Regions from separate parts of the Paenibacillus sp. FSL R10-2736 genome, predicted to be linked through region 3. Evidence: riboswitches for the same ligand, from Rfam matches in the RefSeq annotation. Region 3 holds a riboswitch; each other region holds the start of a gene.
The links. A riboswitch is a leader RNA that binds a small molecule or an ion and turns the genes downstream of it on or off. The one in region 3 is predicted to bind cyclic di-AMP.
Positions count from the first base shown of each region.

Region 1: another riboswitch for cyclic di-AMP. It lies ahead of NSQ73_RS33080 (hypothetical protein); the one in region 3 lies ahead of NSQ73_RS30705 (C40 family peptidase).
Region 2: another riboswitch for cyclic di-AMP. It lies ahead of NSQ73_RS23560 (hypothetical protein); the one in region 3 lies ahead of NSQ73_RS30705 (C40 family peptidase).

Region 1 covers NZ_JBBOBN010000002.1:1,137,457-1,145,318, reverse strand. The annotation lists gene NSQ73_RS33115 (MerR family transcriptional regulator) at 1-147, opposite strand, end outside; gene NSQ73_RS33110 (ThuA domain-containing protein) at 284-919, opposite strand; gene NSQ73_RS33105 (SDR family NAD(P)-dependent oxidoreductase) at 996-1,718, opposite strand; gene ytxJ (bacillithiol system redox-active protein YtxJ) at 1,951-2,277, shown strand; gene NSQ73_RS33095 (glutaredoxin family protein) at 2,274-2,516, shown strand; gene NSQ73_RS33090 (oxidoreductase) at 2,589-3,611, opposite strand; gene NSQ73_RS33085 (MerR family transcriptional regulator) at 3,608-4,009, opposite strand; cyclic di-AMP (ydaO/yuaA leader) riboswitch at 4,587-4,754, shown strand; gene NSQ73_RS33080 (hypothetical protein) at 4,930-5,373, shown strand; gene NSQ73_RS33075 (hypothetical protein) at 5,824-6,012, opposite strand; gene NSQ73_RS33070 (hypothetical protein) at 6,134-6,265, opposite strand; gene NSQ73_RS33065 (class I SAM-dependent methyltransferase) at 6,395-7,024, shown strand; gene NSQ73_RS33060 (hypothetical protein) at 7,099-7,293, opposite strand; gene NSQ73_RS33055 (ABC transporter permease) at 7,306-7,862, opposite strand, start outside.
Region 2 covers NZ_JBBOBN010000001.1:5,503,491-5,511,352, forward strand. The annotation lists gene NSQ73_RS23550 (MATE family efflux transporter) at 1-75, opposite strand, end outside; gene NSQ73_RS23555 (flotillin family protein) at 254-1,675, opposite strand; gene NSQ73_RS23560 (hypothetical protein) at 1,698-2,243, opposite strand; cyclic di-AMP (ydaO/yuaA leader) riboswitch at 2,401-2,587, opposite strand; gene NSQ73_RS23565 (glycoside hydrolase family 88/105 protein) at 2,860-5,226, opposite strand; gene NSQ73_RS23570 (hypothetical protein) at 5,259-6,455, opposite strand; gene NSQ73_RS23575 (polysaccharide deacetylase family protein) at 6,563-7,363, opposite strand.
Region 3 covers NZ_JBBOBN010000002.1:576,683-584,544, forward strand. The annotation lists gene motA (flagellar motor stator protein MotA) at 1-707, opposite strand, end outside; gene NSQ73_RS30680 (hypothetical protein) at 913-1,206, shown strand; gene NSQ73_RS30685 (4a-hydroxytetrahydrobiopterin dehydratase) at 1,418-1,693, shown strand; gene NSQ73_RS30690 (c-type cytochrome) at 1,800-2,156, opposite strand; gene NSQ73_RS30695 (GNAT family N-acetyltransferase) at 2,283-2,768, opposite strand; gene NSQ73_RS30700 (C40 family peptidase) at 3,016-3,507, opposite strand; cyclic di-AMP (ydaO/yuaA leader) riboswitch at 3,513-3,656, opposite strand; gene NSQ73_RS30705 (C40 family peptidase) at 4,044-4,472, opposite strand; cyclic di-AMP (ydaO/yuaA leader) riboswitch at 4,530-4,668, opposite strand; gene NSQ73_RS30710 (hypothetical protein) at 4,886-5,683, opposite strand; gene NSQ73_RS30715 (M1 family metallopeptidase) at 5,728-7,743, opposite strand; gene NSQ73_RS30720 (YwhD family protein) at 7,848-7,862, shown strand, end outside.

The DNA.
Region 1 (7,862 bases), 560 kb from region 3:
AATCGTCTCCACCGTATCCACGGCAAGCGGAGAGTATTCACGGTACCCGTTGTCCTGGCGCAGCGGTTTGATCAGTCCCTGACGCTCATAATATCGCAATGAACGGACGCTTACGCCCGTAAGTGTGGCTAATTCACCTATTTTCATGGCATTCTCCCCGGGGTTCATGAGAAATGGTCTGCACTCAGTATAAACCCTGACACTAGTGTCAGGGTCAAGGTGTTTTTTCAGAACAAACAAAAAAACCAGCCTAAGCATAACTTAAGCTGGTCTCCACATTATCTTACAGCAGTCCCGTTGCCCATAACCCGCCTCTGCGGATCATCTGCCGGAACGGCTCTACCGAGAAGGAAGGCAGATGATGGCCAGGCATCAGGTAGACTACCCGCCCTTGTCCGAATTCATGGCACCAGGCCGCCTGCCGCATAGCCCCTCCATGGGGATATTCTGCGAGAATGGTTGATTCGAAATATGGCAGCTGCTCAAAATAGTACGGCTCATCCTCAATTACAAAGTCATTGATGCCCTGCATAATCGGATGCTCCCGGCTGGGAATCGTCATATGAAGCGCGGTATAGTCCGGATGGTGGGTGAAATGGGCGCCCAGCATTACGCCGAGCTCCTGATTGCGCTGCAGGGAGATCCCGTTATGCACTACGAGCAGACCGCCGCCCCCAGCCACATAAGACAGCAGTGCACCGCTCTGCGCAGCGGATAATTTCTCATCAGAGAATTCAGTATAGGAGACCACCAGCTTGCAGTCCGACAATTGTTCCTTGTTCATCAGCCCGTAATCCTCAGTCGATACGACCTGAAGCTCCGGCTCCAGCAGCTGCTCGATCTCGCGGTCTACTCCCGTGAACGGATGATATTTAACCTCGGTATAGCTGCCAAACGCAAGTGCTTTGAAGGAAGTCATTGCATTCACACCTCTCTTGTGCAAAGTTGATCATCTATTATTGCTTAATCCATTATCCCACAAAAGTCCGCTGCTGTTACCAGGGCCAGAGATTGCCGTCCAGATCGATGTACACCGGTTCCTCACCCAGATATTTCTTATGATCCTGTACGATATTCATGATCTTATACGCTGATTCCTCCGGGGGAATCGGTGCTTCCATATTCTTCTCTCCGCTCATATAAGACTGCAGCCAGCCGGGATGAAAGACCATCACCTGTCCGCCCAGCTTACGCAGATGATTGTGCATCAGCGAGGACTGCATATTCAGCGCCGCCTTCGACATGCAGTAGCCGTACATATTAATTCTTTTGTTCCGGCTGATACTGCCTGCCTCTGAGGAGATGTTAATAATTAGCCGCTGCTTGCCCTGCAGAAGCAATCCCATCAACGCGTTGCTCACCCGGAGTGCGCCGAGCGCATTCACATTATAGAGCTGCGCCATAGCCTCATCATCCATATCCACGAGCATTGTAGCATTGTCCGCCTGGTGGATAATACCGGCATTGTTGATAATAATATCGATGTGTCCTGTACTGCCGGCAATACTCCGCGCTGCCTCTTTCACGCTCTCTGCGCTGCCGATATCAAGAGGGACCAGCATCAGCGTGTCCTGGTATTGCGCTTTCAAAGCCTCCAGTGCCTCCACTTCCGGTAAATACCGGCCGGCAAACACTGTGTATTTATTCTCAAGAAGAAAGCGTACCAGATAAAACCCGAGCCCGCGGTCGGCACCGGTTACAAAAGCGACCCTTTTCATGAATTGCACACCCCCTCATACCTGCTTATTTATGCGCAGAGCGTTGCTGCATCACTCTCACATTAGCATGGCAATAGGGCTTAATCAACATCCCGTAAGGGAGGGGGATAAGCCTGCTGAACATTCTTTTGCTTTAATTTTGAACTATGTTACAATCAAGAATAATAGTTGTTAACAACACAATTGTTGACAAGATGCTTTCTAAATTCTATTCCAGGAAGGTGATCCTCTGATGTCTATTCAACAAATCCATACACTGGATGAACTGCAACAATACGTAGGGCAACCCGGCAAAAAATTGCTCTTCAAGCACAGCACCACCTGCCCGATCAGTGCCAAAGCAAATGAGGAGTTCCAGGCCTATACACAGAATTCTGACACGCCTGCCGCCATTGTACATGTCATCGAAGACCGTCCGGTCTCAAATCAGATTGCCGAGGATTTCGGGATTAAGCATGAGTCGCCGCAGATTTTCCTGCTGGAGGATGGTGAGGTCCGCTGGAACACTTCCCACTGGAAAATCACCCGTGGCGCCATCAAGGAAGCTGTGGAGCAATGAGCCAGAACGTAATCATCTATTCCACATCCGGCTGCAGCGACTGCAATCAGGTGAAGCAGCTGCTTGAGAGCAAGGGCATTCCCTTCGAAGTCAGAGATGTGATGACCAGTACCGTCTATCAGGAAGAAGTCGAGAAGCTGGGCTTCATGGGTGTTCCAGTCACCGTATCCGGAGACCGGGCTGTCAAGGGCTTCAATCTTCCTGAGCTTCAGGAGCTTATTGAGGCAGCTGTACAGTAAGGATTCAGTCAGTTATGCAAAATGGTGCCGCCCTCTTTACAGGGCCGGCACCATTTTTGTCGTTCAGATCTGTCAGGCCGGGAATGTAACCCCCGTCATAGCTTCACTCAGCTCCCACAGCGTCAGAGCGTTGCCCGGATCAATCGCCCAGTCCTGCACCCCAGGCTGGTGCGAATCCCCGGACTCCGCTACAGGAGCGATGTCAGCATCCTCGCAATACACGCCGCCCTTGCCGTCGAGCAGCGGACTCACCGCGCACCAGACACTGGTCGCGGCTCCCTGCTGGACCGTCTTCATATGACTTGTACGCCCGGCCGGAATGCGGTTGCCCGCTTCATCCAGCGCCCCCATGCCGCGCAGCTCGTCATCCGACAGATGCCGGGCCAGATCGGTCAGGATGCTGCCGGGATGCACGGAGAATGCCCGGACACCATGTGCTTGCCCGCGTTTGTCCAGTTCAAGGGCGAACAGCACATTGGCGGTCTTCGACTGGCCGTAGGCTGTCCATTTCTCATAGGCTCTACGCTCAAAATTCACGTCTGCGAAATCAACACCGGCAATGCGATGGCCGCGTGAAGATACGGAGACTACCCGCGTGCCTCCGCCCTGCACCAGCGCCGGCCAGAGCCGGGCCGCCAGCTGGAAATGCCCCAAATGGTTGGTCGCGAACTGCGCTTCGTACCCGCGGCTGTCGCGGGCCAGCGGCGAGGCCATGATGCCTGCGCTGTGAATCAGCATATGCAGCGGCCGGCCGGAGTCCAGGAACCGCTGCGCGAAGGCATCCACAGATGCCGGGTCCAGCAAATCCAGCGCCTCCAGCTCGACACCGGGAATCCCGGCAAGGGCAAGCCGGGCCTTCTCCGGTGTCCGAACGGGAACTATCACAGTGGCCCCCGCGGCAGCCAGGACACGTGTGGTCTCCAGGCCCAGGCCGGAGTAGCCGCCGGTCACGACCGCTATTTTACCGCTCAGATTATGGCCTTGGATTACTTGCTCTGCCGTAGTGTCCGGACCATATCCGGAAAGAATCGGTTGCTGCTTAGCTTTCGCGTTATATAACCCGCTGTTCGTCTCTTGATTCATCCCAGTATTCATTCCTCGTTCCTCCTCTGTTCCATTTCCGCGATGAACCTGCCGTCCTTAAGCTCCCGGAAGTTCTTCAGCTTGTATTGCATAAGCTCCAGTGCCGCCGTAAGTTCCGTGAGCTGCTCTTCAATCAACGTTTTATGCCCGTCCAGCACACTGTAGCATTCCTCGTAGTCCTCTTCCGCTGAAGCCCGGATATATTCTTGAATGGTGCGCAGCGGCATATGGGTTCTTTTGAGAATAGCGACGAAGTGCACCCTGTCCAGCTCACGCCTGCTGTATGCCCGCTGGCCGTTCTCCTTGCGGCTTGCCGGGGGGAGCAGCTTGATTTTCTCATAATAGCGGATGGTATCCTGGCTGAGTCCTGTCCGCTCTGCTACCTCGGCAATCGTAAAAGCAGTCTCCATTTGCTGCCGGCCTCCTTCTTAGTCTGGCTTTCAGGCTTGGTACTTTATTGACAGTCTGCCCTTACAGAATCAAATGATAATCCCTGGAGTATGGTCCAAGTCAAGCGTTCGGGAAACGGGGGATTAGGCCCTCCGGGATGTATCGTTTGCAGGGCTAGAACGGAAGCATTTTCGTAGAATCAGGCTCTAATTCAGGGGCAATTTGTAAACCGCCATAATTACCCTAATAACACAATCACGAATCTATTTGCCTTACGGGTAACGCATACAATAACATCGATCTCCCATTATCTCCCGATTACTCACTAATACACCATTTTTCAAAAATCCATTATTGACGGTATTTCCGTCTAACGCATTAATATTTCCGGAGTTCTCCTGCCGCTGCCTCTCAAAAATAAAAAACGGCGATTGAGCGAGATAAACGGATGATAATCGGCCACATATATGGTTTTAGTCTCCAATATTCCTCGCAAAGCAGCAATTTATTGCAAATCCGGCGCAGAAGCACTCTTTTCCATTTTTACAAAGACAACCCTGAAAGGGTATGATTCGTGTTGAAAGTTACCAGTGAAAATGTGAATGCACGCTGAATTTCCGCTAAGCGGAAAACGGGGGAACCATCAGGCCACAGGCCTACTTGGGGTGAATCCGAAGGAGACTTCAATTACGCAGTCTCAAAAGGTAGGGCGACTCTCACCGTCCGAATCCGACAGCTAACCCCGTAAGCGTAAAGAGAGAGATCTTGATCCGCCACGATTTTGCCCCAGGCTTCTTACGCCTGCAACAAAACCGCAGCAGAGGTCCTCCTCTGTCTGCGGTTTTTTGCGCACTTATTCCGGCGGATCAGCATTTCGGCAAACCAATCAGCTACATATCCAAACTATAAATCGCCCACATTCAGGAAGGAACGTGTCCACATGCCAGACCCATTATCGTCCGAAGCAGCTGCCGCTGCCGGATTCACCGGCTATATTGAACAATACAGCGGAACCATCTATGCGCTAAGCTGTCTGCTGCTGGAGAAGGGCGCCCGCGCCGATCAAGCCACAACTGCCACATTCGCGGCACTCTATGAGCCGTGGCTGAAGGGCAGCATCCCATCGGACTTCTCCCTTGCCGCCTACAGGGAATGCATCCGGCAATGCTCGCTGGTTGCTCAAGACCGCGGCCGCTGCTCTTCTGCCCTGCTCACCTGGGAGGATCAGATCGCCAGCGCCTTATGGTACGGCATCCAGCTGCCGCTGCCCGAGATCAGCCTCATCCTGCAGCGAAGCGTCCCTGAGCTGAAAGCGCAGCTCAGAGGGATTCGCGAACAGATGGCTGCTGCGCGGCCAGCTGTCCCGCGTCCGTCGGCGGGATAGGGAGCTGCTGGGTGGGGTCTGACTTATTAAGGCCAGAATGATTACAGTAGCTTGGTTATGGTAGATCGTGGATTCATTTTGGTGGATTGATTAGGATCAATGTGGTTAAGGACGTGTGTTTGCTCCTGCATCAATAGCTTTAATCATGCCACTGCGATCCATGCGGACTGTAGATCCGTTATTTCGCCCAATCAGGCGAATCAGCGATCCATGCGGACTCAGAGGACCTTAACTAACCAGTTTCGCCTCATTTTGAGCTCCCTTGAACAATATAAGCGCTCCTGAGTCCGCAACAGGCAAAAAAGCAGACTTTTTCACAAAATAAGGTCCTCTCAGTCCGCGTAGCAAGCGCTGCATAGAGTAAATCCGCAGACGTCGTACATATTAATAAAAGCCGTAGCATCCGCCACGGCTCTCCATTTGCTATGCTATCCGTTCCAGTGCCAGAAATCAGCGCTTGCCCTTGCCGCCCTTGGCGAACCGCCAAAAAGCCATGCAGCATCCGAGCAGCCCGACGCCCAGCAAGATGGTCTGCAGTGCTCCCAGCCAGGTCGATTTGTCTGACGGGATCAGGCTGCTGATAATGATCAGCAGGATGGAGAGCACGACCAGCACGGGGGTCTGTCTACTTTTTTTCACAAAAAATCACCACTCCTAATTACTAATATTACTAAGGTACACTATCTGCTGGGTTTTAACCAGTTTGGGGTGGTTTGTACTCACTCTATAGAACAGCATTATTCATAAGCCCGTTTCGCGATCAATCATCCGATGCATATTCAATCCACTTATAGATATCATTGAAATCATCCAGATAGCTCACTACCACACTGTTCAGCTCCAGATCATCACTTAGCTTCTGCTGCTTAATCGTTCTAAATCCATCTAACATAATATCCGCCCGCTTCACAAAAGTCTATCTGTTTAGATACGAGGATTAACAATAACATTGCTAATCGGTTTTATTGTAGATATAATGTGTCTGTAATAACTATCTGGTGAAATTAAAGGAGATCGGGCTATGACGGAGTTCTGGGAAGCAAGCTTCATAGAAAAACAAACGATGTGGGGATTTGAACCTTCTGACTCGGCCATCCTAACCAAGGACTTTTTCCTTGAAAAGAATGTTAAAGACATCCTGATTCCCGGCATTGGATATGGCAGAAATGCAAAGGTTTTTACGGACAATGGAATAGACGTTACTGGTATTGAAATTTCGCAAACAGCGATTGACCTGGCGAGGCAGAGCGGACTGAATATGAATGTTTACCACGGCTCGGTAACCGATATGCCATTTGACAACAAACTCTATGACGGTATATTCTGCTATGCCCTGATTCACTTATTGGATCAGCGTGAGCGGGAGAAGTTCATTCAGGATTGTTATAATCAGCTGAAGCCTGGTGGATATATGGTCTTTACAACGGTATCCAAAAAAGTACCAATGTACGGTAAAGGCGTCCAACTGGATACAGACTATTTCGAAATCATGGACCGAGTGAAAATGTTTTTTTATGATGCTGACTCCATTCAACAAGACTTTGCCAACTATGGTCTGGTCGAGATATCAGAAATAGATGAGCCCGGTAAGAATATGAAAAACAAACCTTCCTTAAACTTCTTAATTATAAAATGTAAAAAGGAAGGATAGCGCTCCAAGCGCACTGTCTGCATAAGTAGAAAAAGCCCACCCGCCTCCCCCGGCGAATGGGCTTTGATCTATGTTTACTGGCTGCGCTTCTGATATCTGCCAAAAGCTATGATGGTCACCACCATACCCACAATGCCTATACCCGTTAGCATCCCTTGCGTGAAATCTATCAGGTTGCTTCCGTTAGAATGAATAATCCGGCTCGCTGTTAGTGAAAGAAAAGAAGCTGCAAACAACAATCCGGCGTTTTGCTGATGCTTTTTATCCATAACTCCCACTCCTTAGATCTTATAAGCCTTCATCGCTTTTCTAATCTCCTTGATGCTAGGACGCTTGCCGTACATCAGGACGCCGGTGCGGTAGATCTTGGCGGCGAGCCAGCCGAAGACGAAGGTCGTTGCCAGCAGGATTGCCAGTGAGACCATGATCTCCCAGAAGGCCACATGGCCAACGCCGATCCGCAGCAGCAAGCTGAGTGAAGAGGTGAATGGAACGAAGCTCGCTACCTTAACCAGCAGGGTATCCGGGTTCGAGATGCTGAACAGCGGCAGGTAGAAGCTGACGAAGCCCACCATCATCACAGGCATAACTGCCTGCCCCAGATCCTCTGTCCGGCTGACAATCGAACCTACAGCTGCATACATCAGGGCATACAGGAAGTAACCCAGGATATACAGGATAAATCCATACACCAGAATGCTGGCATTCAGCTGTCCCAGATCCAGGTCGAAATCAGTCAGGATGCCGGAATTGTGCGGCAGCATCAGGTTAACAGCGATGCTGGCAGATATAATGGCGATCTGCAGCAGGCCGACGAGGAAGATCCCGATGACCTTGC
Region 2 (7,862 bases), on a different contig from region 3:
CCGGTAATCCATCCCTTCCCCGGAAAGGTACTTCTCCAGCCATTTTTTGGCCGGCAGTCGAGCCTGAAGCTGCATAAATATATCACATTCTTTTCTGTAGAATAATTGCGAGCAGACAGTACATTCCTTCCAGTTTACTACAAATCCAGCTTCACGTCTGTGACCAGTGAGAAAAACCGGCACACAAAAAAGCAATAAATCCGCAATTCTCCATTAACGAAAGAACGGCGGCTTTATTGCTGCTGTATATGAATTACTGCTCTTTATCCCGGCCAAGCAGTCCGCTGAGCGCTTCGGTCACATTCATACCGGTAAGCGTCTGGGTCAACTCAGGAACCTGGGCCATTATTTTGGCGATATCACCGGTAATTTTGTTCACGCCTGAGGTAGCTCCATCCTGGGAAATCACTGTAATCTTATCCACCTTGGCGAGCGGGGAAGCAATTTTCTCAGCCAGCTCCGGCAGTATTTTCAGGAATTCCACGGTAAGCGCAGCTTGTGTGAACTGTTTGTACGCTTCGGCTTTCTTCTCCAGGGCTCCCGCTTCCGCCGCTCCGGCCAGCTGGACAATCTCCGCATTCGCTCTCCCTTTCGCCAGCTCAGCTTCCGCCGTGGCCAGTCCGCGCTTGGTCGTTGTCGCTGCCTCGGCTTCCGCCTCAAGAATCTGCCGCTGCTTGGCGGCTTCCGCTCTCATGACCGTAGCCTGGTTCTCCGCCTGGGCAGGCTTGATCACCGTTGCCTCCAGCTCCCGCTGTCTCAGCTCGACTTCAATTTCCCGGACTGTGCGGTTGGCCTCCGCTTCCATCTGCGTGATTTTGACCTGTTCGGTAACGAGCGATTGCTTAATTTTGTTCTGCTGCAATTCATACGCAAGATCCGCCTGTGCCTTCTTCACTTCTGTCTCCAGCTTGAAATCCGCCTGCTTGATGTTCAGTTCCTTCTCAAACAGGGATTCCTTCGCGCGGGCGGCGGTTCCCGCTTCAATGGTGGCCTGATGCGCATTGGCTTTGGCAATGGAGGATTCCTTCTCCGCCTCGGCCTGCTTGATCTGAATGTCGCGTTCCGCTTCCGCCTTGGCAATGCTGGCATCGCGGCGGATGCGCTCAATTTCCGGAACCCCCATATTGTCGATATACCCTTTGTCATCCGTAATTTTCTTGATGGTGAAGCTGACGACCTCAAGCCCCATCTTGTCGAGGTCCTCCGAGCAGGTCTCCCTCATCTTGCTGTTGATTTCATCAGGCGTCTTGAGGATGGATTCCACCGTCAATTGCCCGATCAAGCCGCGCAGGTGGCCCTCCACCGAATGCAGGATAATCGTCTCGCGGTCTTCTTCCGGCCGGTCGATGAACTGCTCACTGGCCGTCAGAATAGCGGTGGGATCGCTTTTGATTTTTATCTGGGCGACCGCCTCCAGGTTGAGCTTGATGCCCTGCCGGGAGAACATCGCCTGCGCCGGAATGACATCGAAGCTCATCAGCATCATCGAGATGGTCTTATTGTTCTGGAAGCCGGGGATGACGAACGTACCGCCGCCCTGCACCACTCTTTTACCGCCGAGACCGTATACAATCATCGCCTGATTGGGCGGGACTTTTTTATAAGCGGTCACGATACTGAACAAAGCCAGCAGAATAACAACAACAATGCCCGAGATTAAATAAAGAATAACCATTTGGTCCGACACTCCCCGTCATTTATAATTCTCCGAATTCCCTCTCGAAGAGGGTTACTTCCGCCATTCCCTTATCCACCTTCAAAATAATCACCCTGTCGCCCCTCACAAGCTGCTGGCCGCTTGCTGCCCTCACTCCAATGGAGCGCATCGTTCCGTGCAGCACATATTTCATTTCCCCGGCTGTCCCATCCGCTGCAGGCACACTGATGTATCCAAGCTGCCCTGCCTGCTCATAATCCAATTCATTCATGCTGCTGTCATACCGGGTCATCACCCGGGCCAGCACTGCATACATCAGACACCCTGTCAGCAAGGCAATCATGGTACAGATCAGCACTACTGCAAGCACGCTCATTCCGCTGAAGCGGATAAGCACATAACCAGAGCCGCCCCAGACTGTGACAAACACCATCAGCGGGAGTATAGGCACAAAGCCCGGACCCCCGGCGTCACCGCCCCCCGCATGCAGATGACCCGCCAGGCCATGCCCGTGAAGTCCGCCGCTTAGGAGTAGGAGCAGTCCGACCCAGAAGCACACGATAAATATAGTTAAGATAACGATCACCTCCTTAGGCAGTTCAGATCACATTATAAAGATACTTTTTACGTTGTTATATGAATTGTTATTCTTGATTCAGACCGTCTTCCCCCACTGCCTGCACAGCAAAAAGACCACAGCAGCAGCAGGGCTCTCCGTGGTCGGTTAATCGATCATGGCGCTCATCCTCTCTCTTCGAGGCTTACGGGGTTAGCTGACGGATTCGGGCAGCGAGATTGCCCTACCTTGCCGGAGCACCGTTACAGCATGCAGCAAGGATTCACCCCAGGTGAGCGGCCGCTATCTGAGCAAAAGCCGTAATCACCGTTGGTTCCCCCGTTCCCATTACTGGAATTCAGCCATTTGAGAACAGTTAAATTTCATTCGGTTGTTGATTTGAATCTTACGCCTGCAGCCATTTAATGTAAAACGCTGCGGTTGACAAAAGAAGCCAAAAATGCCGTCCCTGCATGAATGAAGGCGTATTCTTTGCTTTCGTTCTTAAGCGGCCGATGATTTACTCCTTCTTGCTCCGTTTCTCTGGAGCAGTGCTGTTACATAGCAAAGAGGCTGTCTAGTAAGCAGTGAATCTGCTTACTAGACAGCCCCGGCCGGCAAATATTATCAATACAGTATAATTTCTTTATCGTTTCTGTGCTTCCAGCTCCCGCGTAAGCTCCAGCGCTTCAATACCGGCCAGCAGTACTATGCCAATTCCGTGAGTATCGTTGAGCTGCCAGGTGAGCTGCTCCTTGTAATAGAGCTTATTGAAGGAGTAGCCTGATCCCCGGCAGACGCCGTAGACATTCCCCTGCTTGTCGATGCAGTATTCGGCAAGGGCGTGCCAGCCGCGTATTGCTGCAGCGGCGTAGGGGTGCGGCTTGAGCAGCCAGCCTCTGCGCGCCCCTCTAGCGAATGCATACACGAACATTGAAGAGCAGGATGCCTCCGCATAGGATTCGGCATCCGTCAGAACTTGATGCCATAACCCTGCTGCATCCTGTAGCCGCAGATACCCTTCACACAGCTCCCGGAAATAATCCAGCAGCTCCGGCTGCTGCGGGTGCTGCTCCGGCAGAATCTCCAGCAGCTCGGTCAGTGAGAACAGCACCCAGCCGTTGCCTCTGCCCCAATGCACACCGTTCGGCTTGCCGAATTTATAGTCATAGACATGGTGCATAATGCCAAGCTCCGGCTGGAACAGCCGCGCGCGGTAATGCAGAAACTGGGCCACTGCGTCATCCAGATATTCAGCATTGCCGGTTAGCTGATAGTACCGGACCAGAAAAGGGGTGCTCATATACAAATCATCACACCACATCGTTCCCTGCATGAAGTCGGTCGTGCCCCGGGTGCGGTAAAGCGCACCCGCCTCGTCACGGGACTGTGTCCCGTGAATGTAACGGGCAATATATTCTGCCGCCCCGGCTGCTCCAGGCAGCGGCTGCACGCTGTGCGCTGCCAGCATCGCCGCACCGAATGAGCCGCAATCATCCAGGGAGTCGATTAGCGCCAGCTGCTGATTAATTCCCGGAGCGCCGTAACGGCCCGTGTCCCAGAGTGCATATTCATGAAGCCGTGTGCACTGCTCAATATGGCCTCTGGAATAAGCGGTGTAATGGGAATCATCCAGCACAATCCCTGTGCACAGCAGCCCGTATAACGTCACGCCCAGCGGATAATTCCAGCGTCCGTACAGCGTGCTCTCCAGATACGGCCTGACCGCTCCGCCGGGGCGGTCTACCCGCCAAAAGCAGCTCTCCGCCCCTTCCCCAAAGGGAGTATCCATCACAGCAGCCGCCGCAGCCTCCGGTGCAGCCGATGCAAGGAAGGTCCCCAGATACAGCCAGGGTCCTGCCTGCCCTTCCACAGGATGCGGCAAGACCAGGTTCACGGTGTCCGCTTCCGCTTCTCCCCCTGCGTCCGCCGCTTCCAGCCGGAAGCCCCAGTCCGGGCCGCAGCAGACGGCCTCGACCAGCAGATCATGGCTGCCGAAGCCCAGCGGCAGCACACATTCAAGCCCGGCACTCCCCCCGGGCTGGATGGCGGCAAGCCTGCCATCCACATAGACCCGGAGTGCCGCCACGTCCCGGCTGCGGAGGCTCAGCCGGGTGTCAGTGAAGCCCGGCGCTGTCACCGCCAGCCGGCTCCAGGCCAGCGCCTTCGCGCCGGGAACCTCGCCGAAGATACGCGCGAGATTCCCGGCGCAGGCCACGGTATCCGGCCATCCGGCCTGCGGATACCAGGCACAGCGGGACGCGAGCGCCGCTTCGGCCGCGCCGCTGCGGAATGCGCTTTGCAGCGGCTCCGCCTGGAGTGCTGCTGTTCCTCCTTGAGGAACGCCGGCGCGCTCGCTCTCCGGCTGCAGCATCCATCTGCTCTGCTGCGGCGCGCTGTAAATCCAGCCCTCACAGCCGCTGCGCCCGGCTGTCGGGGCCAGGAAATGCAGCGGCGCGCCTTTCACGCTGCCCGTGCCGAAGATGCCGCCGCAGCCCGTGCCGACTGCGGTGAATTCCAGCAGCACATGGTTCCAGCCCTGGCTTAGCCCGGTCCGGAAGTAGGCCCTGCGGTCCGGAAATACATCATCGTTCAGATTGGACTGGAACACGGCGGAGCCATTGACATAGACTGTTACCGGACCGAAGCAGCTGACAGCCAGCGGGATATCGCTCTCTGCATCGCTCCACAGCTTGCCCCAGACATAGACAAATTCCCCGTCCTGCAGCTCCGGCAGCCGTTCCTTCAGATTCATCTCATACCGGCAGTCGGATGGCCGCGGAAAGCTGTCCTCCAGATGCACCCGGTACACCGGAGGCTGCGGCGGATTGGCACCGATATAGCGATTGGCTACGATCGCAAGCACGGATTCGGTATGCTCTCCAGCCGTACGCACGATAGAATTCTGCGGATCAAAATATGCCGGAACACCAGCCTCCACAGTCTTGCTGTTCTTCACAGTCCCGCCAGCCTCCACAGTATTCCCGCTCTTCGCTGCCTCACCACTCTTCACCGTCACCCTTCCATTGCCTGCCCCACCGCCTATCACAACGCCACCTCACCGCCGGGATAGAGGGTGGAGCTGTACAGCCGCTTGGGCTGCGGCAGCTGCCGCCCGGGATGCACCGCCTGCAGCGGGAGCGGTTCGCCGGCATAGACGGCCGCAAGCTCATCCGTATAAATAATGACTTGCTCGGTCCCGCTGCCCAGCAGGTCCCCATGCACGGCGTATCCCTGCTCGGCAAACCGGGCAACGATATTCATATAGCCGTCATAGAGCGCGGGAAGCACAGCTTCGCCCCGGCGGTAAGCAAGAATATAATCCGGCGCATCCTTCCAGAAATGACTTACGGCTTCAACGATCGTCAGCCAGCCGTCCGTGGTGCGCTCTTCCTTCCACAGCTCCTGACCGGACTGGTCCAGCAGAAACATCGCATCTTTACCGCGCAGGCCCTTGCCGTCATCTTCACGGACCATACGGTCGAGACCGGCAATCTGCAGACCCGGCAGGTCGGGACGGAACCGTCCGAGCGCCAGATGCTGCGATTCAATGGAGCCTTCATACCGCCACAGCTCATGCCCGTCACGGTCATACATCACCGTCACACTGCCGCCGATCACCAGCTCCGGCACTCCGTCTCCATTCACATCGCCGACCCACAGGCAATCCGCATGATCCTCCAGATCATGGCAGCTCCACAGCCGGTTTCCGTCCGCATCCAGCAGATCATATCCGGCCATGATCTCATCACGCCCGTCTCCGTCAAGATCGAACACCCACGGATAATGCCCCACATTGCCCTGATGGGTCCAGAGCAATTCGAAGCTGGAGTTCAGTGCCCACAGCTGATGATAGCGGTCTTTGAGGATAATGTCGGAAGGATGTCCGCTGCCCTTCAGGTCGGCAATAATGATACAGTCATGGGCTTCCTTGGCCGGCAGCGGATGGACCGACTTGACCTTGCCCGTCGCCCCCTCCAGAATCTGCAGCCGGTCATCCATCACACACAGCACCTCAAGCGCGCCGTCTCCGTCAATATCGAAGATTTGGGCCGGATAATCCGACCCTGAGCTGCCTGCACCATTATCCGGCTTCCCGGTCTGCCACAACAGACGGCCCTCCAGATCATAGGCAGTCAGGCACTGCACCTGATGCGGAATATAACGGACATCCTGGCGGTTATCCGGCTGAACCAGCAGCAGCTCTGCCCTGCCGTCCCCGTCCAGATCACCGAGCAGCATTTTACATCTTGGACCGGCGGCTGAAATATCTATTGCGGCCAGCCGGTGCAGCGATTGATTTGTTTTTTCCACAGTAATTCCTCCTTATCTCTATCCCAGTCCTGTAATCAGCCTAACTCCACAGTCTGTCCTCCAGGCACCCCGACCACAGTTCCGGCAACCTCCAGCCAGACCGCAGCAGCTCCCGGATTGTATACAAAATCCCGTGCGGCAGAAAAAACCAGCCCCCGGCAGGCCTTCATATAATGAACCAGCTCCAGGTTGGTCACATACCAGATGTCGTCCCGGCCGCCGGCCATGGCACAGAAGCGCTCCATCAGCTCCCAGTTGTTATCATTGTCGAATTCGTAGCTATGGCCCCACACATACATCAGATAGAGATACTGGCGCTTATGCAGTCCTATAAAAGTCTCGCCGTGGGCAAGTAAATCCCGGTTATGGTGACAGGTGGCCTGCCACTCCAGCCAGTCCTCCGGGAGGGCGAAACCGCCGCTGCTCTGGACAGTACGGGCATATTCGATGCCCAGATGCGGCAGCAGCCCCTTGATCTCCGCCGTATAGGACCCGTTCGGATAAGACATTCCGCGGACCGGCTGGCGGATTAGCCCTTCCAATACTTTGCGGTCCTCCATAATCTCCTCAACGATATACTCCTGCGGGCAGCGTGCCATGGTCGGATGGCTCCGCGTATGCGCGCTGACTTCATGACCGCGGTACAAGGCGGCGACTTCCTCTGCCCGAATGCGGTCCCCTTCTCCAAGCAGTCCCGAATTCAGGTGAAAGCTACCCTTGATTCCGTGCATGTTGAACAGGCCGACCAGCCGTTCATCTGCCCGTCTGCCGTCGTCATAGCTCATCGTCAGCGCCTTATGCCGGCCTTGCGGATAGCAGTAATACACTCCGGACATTACGGTTAAGCCTCCTTTGCATATGAGAATGAATGATCTATATAAGACACACTTAGGATCTGAACTATATGGCTTGAACTTGTAAAAGACTTCCTCTGCAGAACCTTGCGCTAGCAGGTCTGTTGAGTGTAATAATGAGGAGCAGATAGCAGTTATAGAATGATGGCCAGTTGATGGACGGCCCCCCCTTTTTGCGGAGCAAGGATTTCGTCCATGCAGCAAGTCAGATTCTTAAGCTCACTCTATATAGTTGTATTTCCTGCACTTAAAAGACGGCAAAACACGGGTTTTGCCGGGTTAACTGTATTCTGTACAATTAAAAATGGCGAAACGTCTTCTTTTCCAAATATGTGTACTTTTAACTGCATGAAATACAATTAAAGCTCTCGCAGTGCAATAATCGATCGCTTTAGTTGCACAAAATACAGTTAAAGCTTAGGCCCTAAGGGAGCGTCACAGAAAGCCAGCATTTCAAGCAAGGAACCCGGTGCTAATACGA
Region 3 (7,862 bases):
ATGGTGGAGACCCCGGACTGGATGGACAACAGACCTTCTACCATCATCAGGCGGACTTCAATCTCGCGTTTGGAAATTCGTTTTAACTTGTTGGCCATAGGATGCCACATTACATAACCGGTGAATATCCCCAGCAGAGTAGCGATGAAGGCTCCGGCAATCGCGTGGGCCAGGACATCCATATTGCTCATATCCCCCAAGGCGGCAATCAGCCCGATAACAGCCCCGAGTACCCCCAGTGTAGGTGCGTACATCCCGGCCTGGGAGAAGATTAATGCGCCGGCTTTATGTCTATCTTCTGTAGCGTGAATATCTTCCATTAAGACATCGCGGACAAATTCCTGGTCATTGCCGTCGATAATCATCCGCATACCGTTTCTAAGGAAATTATCTTCGATTTCATCGACATTGGATTCCAGTGCAAGCAGTCCTTCACGGCGGGTGATGGATGCCCATTCCATGAACATTGTAATCAGTTCGGGCTTGCCGACCATCTTTTTCTTCACAAATAGGATCTTCAGCAGCTTAGGGAAATTCTTGACTTCCGACATGGGAAAGGCCATGAAGATTGAGGCGGCCGTACCAAGAAAGATAATTACATAGGCGGCGGGATTGTTCAAGCTTTCAAGCGGAGCATGCTTGAGTACCATCCCCCAGACTACTGCGATCAGACCAAAAACCAGTCCTAGTATTGTTGAAATTTCCATTTATGCACCTCGTCCATGAGAATTAAGAAGTGATCCGACTATACCGCGTTTATCATCCTTGAACCGCGGGAGGACACTCTGCACGTAACCAAATCACGTATATTCTTATTTATCGACAGCATTCCCTTTTTTGTGAAGTGATTTTTTCGGCTATAATGGATAAGGTAAGTTATTATTCATCAGCGAAGAAAACGGAGTGATTGACGTGGGAGTTAAGCATGGCAGAGATTACAGTGAAATTCTGGTTGAACTGACAGGCGCAGTCGGACGGATTTCCGACGGGTATATTTTTTTCGAAATGGAGCCTGAGGAGTGGGAGAACCTGCCGGAGGAGTCGAAGCTGGAGGTCTGGGAGGCGCTTGCGGAGGATCTGTTCTACGCACTGGGCAATGAGCCGGTGATTAAGGTCGGAAGCGGGGTTGTAATGTACGATAAAGAAACGCACCGCATCAATATTCTGCTCGGCGACGAGGATTTGGCGTCGGTCGTTCTGGTGTAGCCCGGAGGCAGCTGCGGAGCAGAGTTTGTCCCAGGCATCAGCCCATGTTAAAATTGGGATGAGAAGTACTATTCGCCGGGATTTAAGAATACATTAAATCGAAAAAAATCTTTGAACCGGCACATCCCTTGGACTTTAAGAAGCTGAGGGATGTTTTATTTGAAAGACAGGACTGCTGTGATACAGCTAATTAAGCAAGGGAGGAAACAAATTGCCATTTACAGAGGAAGAACTGCGGGAGCAGATCGGCAAGCTGGAAGGCTGGAAACTGGAAGAGGATATTATGGTGCGCAAATATATGTTCAATGAATATATGAAGGGAATTGCTTTTGTGGATGATGTTGCTGCGATCTCGGAAGCGTTCGACCATCACCCGCATATCACCATTGATTACAAGACCGTTATCCTGCGTCTGCCTGCAGACGTGGAGAAACTGGATATACGCCAGGCCAATGAAATCAACGAGGCTTTTGAGAAAAACCGTTAGAGGACAGGATCCTTATGGAAACGACAGTACCGCTTAATCCATAAAAATGCCCGTGCAGGGATACCAGGGTATCCTTTGCAGCGGGCATTTTGCTTTGGGCATGTTATTATTTCTTCTCAGCCAGCCATAACGCGACATTCGCAATTTCCTCAGGGGCTAGTTTGTCTTTGAAGGAAGGCATCTGCCCGCGGCCTTTGGTCACAATGCTGTAAATCTGTGCCGCGTCATGCTGTGCGCCCTCCTGCTGCAGGTTCGGCCCTACACCGCCCTGAAGCTGATCCCCGTGGCAGGTGATGCAGTTGGCTTTCACCAGGGCCTCCGCGCTGGTAGCGTCCAGCACAACCTCAGGCATTGTAGGTTTGTTCTCTTCAGCCACCTCGGCTTTGCCGGGCAGGGTAAACATTAAGACCACGGCAAAGGCACAGGCGGCAAAAAACAAACCGCTCATGATCCATTTCTGCATCTGCATCCGTCCCTCCATGTAAGCTGCTTCCTTCATTATACCGGATGGTGAAGCGTTATCATAGTATTTGTGTCAAAAAAATGAACGAAACTCCTGGAAAATTTGCAAACATACAGAAGTGGAATGCTATTTCTCATAGACCATACAATAAAATGGTTTATCGCCAGTTGGGGTTCTGCGTTCATAAGTATCCGTTATGGTAAATCCGCATTTCTGGTAAGCACGGATGGCCCGCTGATTCCAGGTCAGTACCTCCAAATCGATCTCCCGTTCCGGATAACGCTGCAGCGCCGCCTGAACGATGGCCTTCATGAAGAGATGTCCCATGCCATGACCGCACAGATCGGGCCGCATGCCGATTCCAAGCCGGACTACACCCTCCATAGGGAACAGCTGGGCGAAGCCGCACAGGATTCCCTGTCCATTCACAACAGAAACGTATTGCTCACTGCGCAGCTGCGGATCACCGAATTCAACACCGAGCGCCTGCATCTGCTCCCAGGGCATCCAGCCGTAAATATTATACGGGGGCCTGTAGTTCCACTCACAGATCTCAGCAGCATGCCGCGACTCCATAGGAACAACATAAAAAGTTACCGGGGAACTTATCATAAGCAGAGGCCTCCTTTCAAGGGGACATTACTTCATTCTATAAATATTATATACAAAACGAGCCGGATTCGACGCAAAAACCTTGCAGAAAGACCGGAACTTGACAAACGCCAAAAAATATTTTATGAAAGAGCGAAATTGGTGTTTTACAAATATAGAGCGGGGTAAGTAATTTTATAGACAAAAAAATAAGCCCTCCTCCAAGATTTCGGCAAAAATCCTGGAAAAGCGCTTATATTAGGACAAATTATTGCACATCGTCATTGTCTTCGGAATCCGCAGCCACAGTCTTGTAAGCATCTGTACTCATAATCCGTTTGGCGCCAACGTAGCGGTTGACGTAGTAGCTGTCACTCAGCGAACTGATGGTTACACCACGCGAGGAAGAAGCATGTGCGAACTCACCGTCACCAACATAAATACCGACATGGGAAATGCCTTTGCCGCTTGTATTGAAGAATACAAGATCGCCCGGTCTCATCTCATCGCGGGATACAGCAGTGCCCATCTGATATTGGGAACCGGATTGGTGAGGCAGGTTAATGCCGATCTTATCAAAAACATACATTGTAAATCCGGAGCAATCAAAACCGTTCGTGGATACACCGCCGGATACGTATTTGGTCCCGATGGCTTTGTCGATAACTTTATCCATTTTGGAATCCGCGAAAGCGCTTCCTGCTCCAATGGTGAAGATGATGGAAAAGCTTAGTACTGCGGCTGCTAGCTTCTTCTTCAAAAGTAAATACCCCTTCCAAATGCCTACGAGGTTAGCTTAAGGGTTCGGTTGAAGGTCCCCTATGACCCCTCTTAGAATAGGAGGTCAATTCACCCAAAGTTGGTTCCCCCGTTTCCCTAAATCTTTAGGGAACTCGGCACGACTGTTGATTAGGATTAGCTGTTATTCAATACATGACAAAACCTTTGTTAAAAGCGATTCAATAATTACAAAAATGTTACTAAAAGCTCACTGCGATAATTGTAGCAAAGACTAGGGCGCTTGGCAATCACTTATAACATATTAATGCATTTTTTTTGCGTTTTTTAGAGTTATAGCTGCATAGAAAGACTCATATTTACGCAGCAGGTGAGCTATTGATGAATTTTTCTTTGGATTTGGGATAAAAAGGTGTTTCAGGGCCTGCAGATGAGTGTAAAAGGTAGAATAAGGAAAAGGAAAAACCCGGAAATGATTACGGCAATAATCAAAACCGGGCTCGTATAAGTTACATTTAGTTGTTAGAGGTACGAATATTCGAGGAAATGTTCAAGGGTTCAATCGTAAGCGACAGCTTGGTAGGCTGTTGTGCTCATCACTCTTTTAGCGCCAACGTAGCGGTTGGCCCAGTATGCCTGACTCATCGAACTGATGGTTACACCACGCGAAGTGGAGGATTGTGCGAATTTGCCATTGCCGACATAAATACCGACATGGGAAACTCCGTTGCCCAGGGTATTGAAGAATACCAAATCACCGGAACGCAAATTACTCTTGGATACGGCTGTTCCAACGCTGAACTGTGCCTTAGAGGTGCGCGGCAAGGTAAGGCCGATACTCTTGAATACGTATTTGGTGAATCCGGAACAATCAAAGCCGCTGGTGCTGGTGCCCCCGGTTTTATATGACGTTCCAATGGTTTTTGAGATCACAGTATCCATTTTGGAATCTGCGAAAGCGCTGCCTGCTCCAAGTGTGAATACCATCACAAGACCCAGCGCTGCTGCGGTGCATTTCTTCTTAAAGTTCTGACTTCTCAAAAGATGTACTCCTTCCAAGGCCTGCGAGGTTAGCTTAAGGATTCGGTAGAAGGTTCCCCTATGATCCCTCTAAAGCGAGATCAATTCACCCAAAATATGGTTCCCCCACTCCCCGGTGCAGGGAATTCGGCGTTTTGTGCACCAGAATAGTGACATATCGACATAAGATTAAAGGCTTCGGTTACATAGCTGCTTAATTCCATTTGAAAGATTACAAATTTGTTACTAGTAGTACAGGCATCATTGTACCAGAGGATTTACAGTTTTGCAAATGCACTTATCGCAGCTGTAAACAAAAAAGAGTCATGCACCTCACCAGAGGGGCGATGACTCTTTTAGTATGCCGTTTTGGCGGCCGATTATTGTGGGAATGATTTACTGGACCAGAGATGATACTGCGCGGCTATGCCCCACATTTTGAACAGAGTGGATGGCAGCGGGGCTGCCTGGCGCAGGAGCAGGGCCGGGAGACCGGGACAGAAGAGCGCTGCAGCGCCGCAGAGGAACAGCGTCACCAGACTTCCTGCGCCTATAATGACGGATATCCCGATGGAGTGCAAAAGGACTTTCAGACAGATCAGCAGCGAAGTGAACATGCCCGTGCCTGCAGTATAACCGAACTGCATATACAGCAGCAGCTTGCGGATAAGGAAGAGGTAGATGAGCCAGCCCAGCACATAAGGCACGAGCGTCAGCAGCAGCGGATAATCGAGAATGCCGTTCAGAAGCAGACGGTACATCTTCGGCAGCAGCCAATAGAGCGGCAGAAGTGCCAGCGCCCATTCAACGAGACTGAACAGCAGGACAGGCAGCCCATAACGCTTCATCCCGGGAAAAAAGAACAGTCCGCGCTCCCCGGCACGTTCCTGGTGTAGCTCGTGCAGCAGGCCCGCCCGGATAAAGGGGGAGAGCAGCAGCCGCAACAGAGTCAGTGCCAGGAGCAGCCATAGCCATTGCCGGACGTCCGGGTCCGTGTGCAGTGCAGTCTGCCCCTCAATATAATACAGCAGCCTGCCTATGCTACTGCCGCCGGCATCCGCATCCGGATAACGCAGCAGTACCGGAACGACGGCGCTTTTAATGAATTTGTACATGAAGTAGCCCCAGAACAGCCGGTAGATAAATAGCAGAATCAGGATATAAAATTGCTCTTTCATGCTGTGCCAACCGCGGGTTATCGAAATTTTCACAATCCTTCACCTCACCAGACAAGAGTTCCGAGCAGGGTTTCAAGCAGTGTCGTCGCACTGAGCGTCCAGCGGGAAAGAGTATTGTGCTCAAGCTCCGCCATTCTGAAATTATTGAGATGCTTGCTCTCCAGCAGTATGGAATGTCCCGGATCAATCTCGGCGGAGACCAGAGGTGCCTTATACGATAATTCAAACGATGTTGTCTTCCCTTCGCCGTTCCAGTATTGCTGAACCGAGTACCCGTCCGAGAAAATAAATTTTACAGGGACATCCCCGTAATGGCTGCCCTTGTTGCTTACCTCAACTACAGCATCATATTGAATGCCTGCTCCGTTGCCGCCGTCCCGTTTAGCTGTGAGCCTGATGTCGTCTACTGCAAAATCAGGGGCTCCGCCGCTGTAGACGTACTGGTCAAAATAAGTCTGCCAGGATTGCTTGGTCACTTTCTCCACAATCTTCTGGAAGTCAGCGGTCGAGGGATGCTTGAAGCGGTATTTACGGGCATAGGCAGCTAGAATGGCATCCATGTTCTTGGCTCCTGCTAACCGTTCGATGTCACGGAGCACCAGCTTGCCCCGGATATAGACATTGCGCGTGTAGGCATCATCTCCGGTGTATTTCCAGGTCTCCAGATTGAGCGGCTGTGAGGAGGAGACCAGACTGGACTGCAGCGGGAGGCTTGAGGCAACGCCATATTCCTGCTCCATCAGCCGGTCTTCGGCATATGAGGTGAAGCTTTCGTCCAGCCACGCCTCCTCGAATTCATTGCTGGCGACCATGCCATAGAAATACTGGTGACCGATCTCATGGATCACGGTCCGTTCAAGCGAAGTGCCGGGCGATGCCTCGGCAGCACCGAAGGCAGTGATCAGCGTCGGATATTCCATCCCCCCGGCCCCATTGCCAGATTCAGGCGGGACTACAATGGATAAGGTGGAGTAAGGATACGGGCCATACCATTTGCTGAAGGCGGTCAGGGCAGCCTCTGCGGCCTGGAAGTAGCGCTCCTGAAGATCCTTATGCAGCGGGTCCAGATAGAGCTTGATCTTTACTCCGGGCACCTGCGGCGCGGAGAAGGCCTTCTCGGCAACCACAAAATCCGGCGATGCCGCCCAGGCGAAGTCATGAACATCATCTGCGTAGAACTGATAGATTTTTCGGTCCTGTACCAGCCGCGCGTTCTTCACCGGAAATCCGGTGGCGGCAACCTTGTAACCGGACGGGACGGAGATGGTTACATTGTAAATACCGAAGTCACTGTAGAACTCAGATGTGCCATGGTACTGATGCAGATTCCAGCCTTCCTCCTGTACTCCCCTTGTGCCAGCGGGCTCGTAGACGCTGAGCTTGGGAAACCACTGGCCGGCCATGACGAAGTTGCCGGCGGTTCCCATACGGGCGAATATTTTCGGCAGCTTGACCTCAAACTGGAGTTTGAGTGTTACGCTCTCACCACCGTTTACCGGCTGGGGCAGGTGGACCTTAAGCAGGGTCTTGTCATTCACATTGCCGTCGTCAGGCTGCACATACTGGGTGCGCTGCATTAGCGAAATCCCCTCGGAGGTCCGCAGATCCGTCAGCGTCAGGCTGCCGTATCCGCCCGCAGGCATGGAGTCGCCGCGAAGCGTTCCTCCGGATTCCTTCATAAAGGTTGTATCGCCGGAAGCGAATGCATTGGGGTAAAGGTGAAAATAGAGCTCTTGGACCGGTTTTTTGCCCGGATGGATCCAGGTCACCGTTTCGGAAGCTGCTAAGGTTCCCGTATCGGCCAGCAGCTGAACATCCATGTGATATTCCACCACACGCTGGCTTAAAACCTCCGACACCGGAGGCGGAGTGATCTCCGGAAGAGTGGACTGCACAATTTGCTGCTGCGGCAGGACGGCGGGGGACTTGGCCTCTTTTGGGGCAGAGGCAGTCCATACGGCAGGGCTGTGCCCTGAAAGAAACCATATTCCGCCTCCAAGCAAGGTGAGAACAGCCAGAGCTGCGAAGATGAGGGTATACCTTAATGAATGTGGCTTCATACTGTGATTCCTCCCGTGACAAGCATCTACGGGATGTATATGTTTGCAATCGGCGCATTATTAGCTAAAATTAAATAATTAGTGAATGGAAAGGATGTGCACTTGTGGATAACGTACAA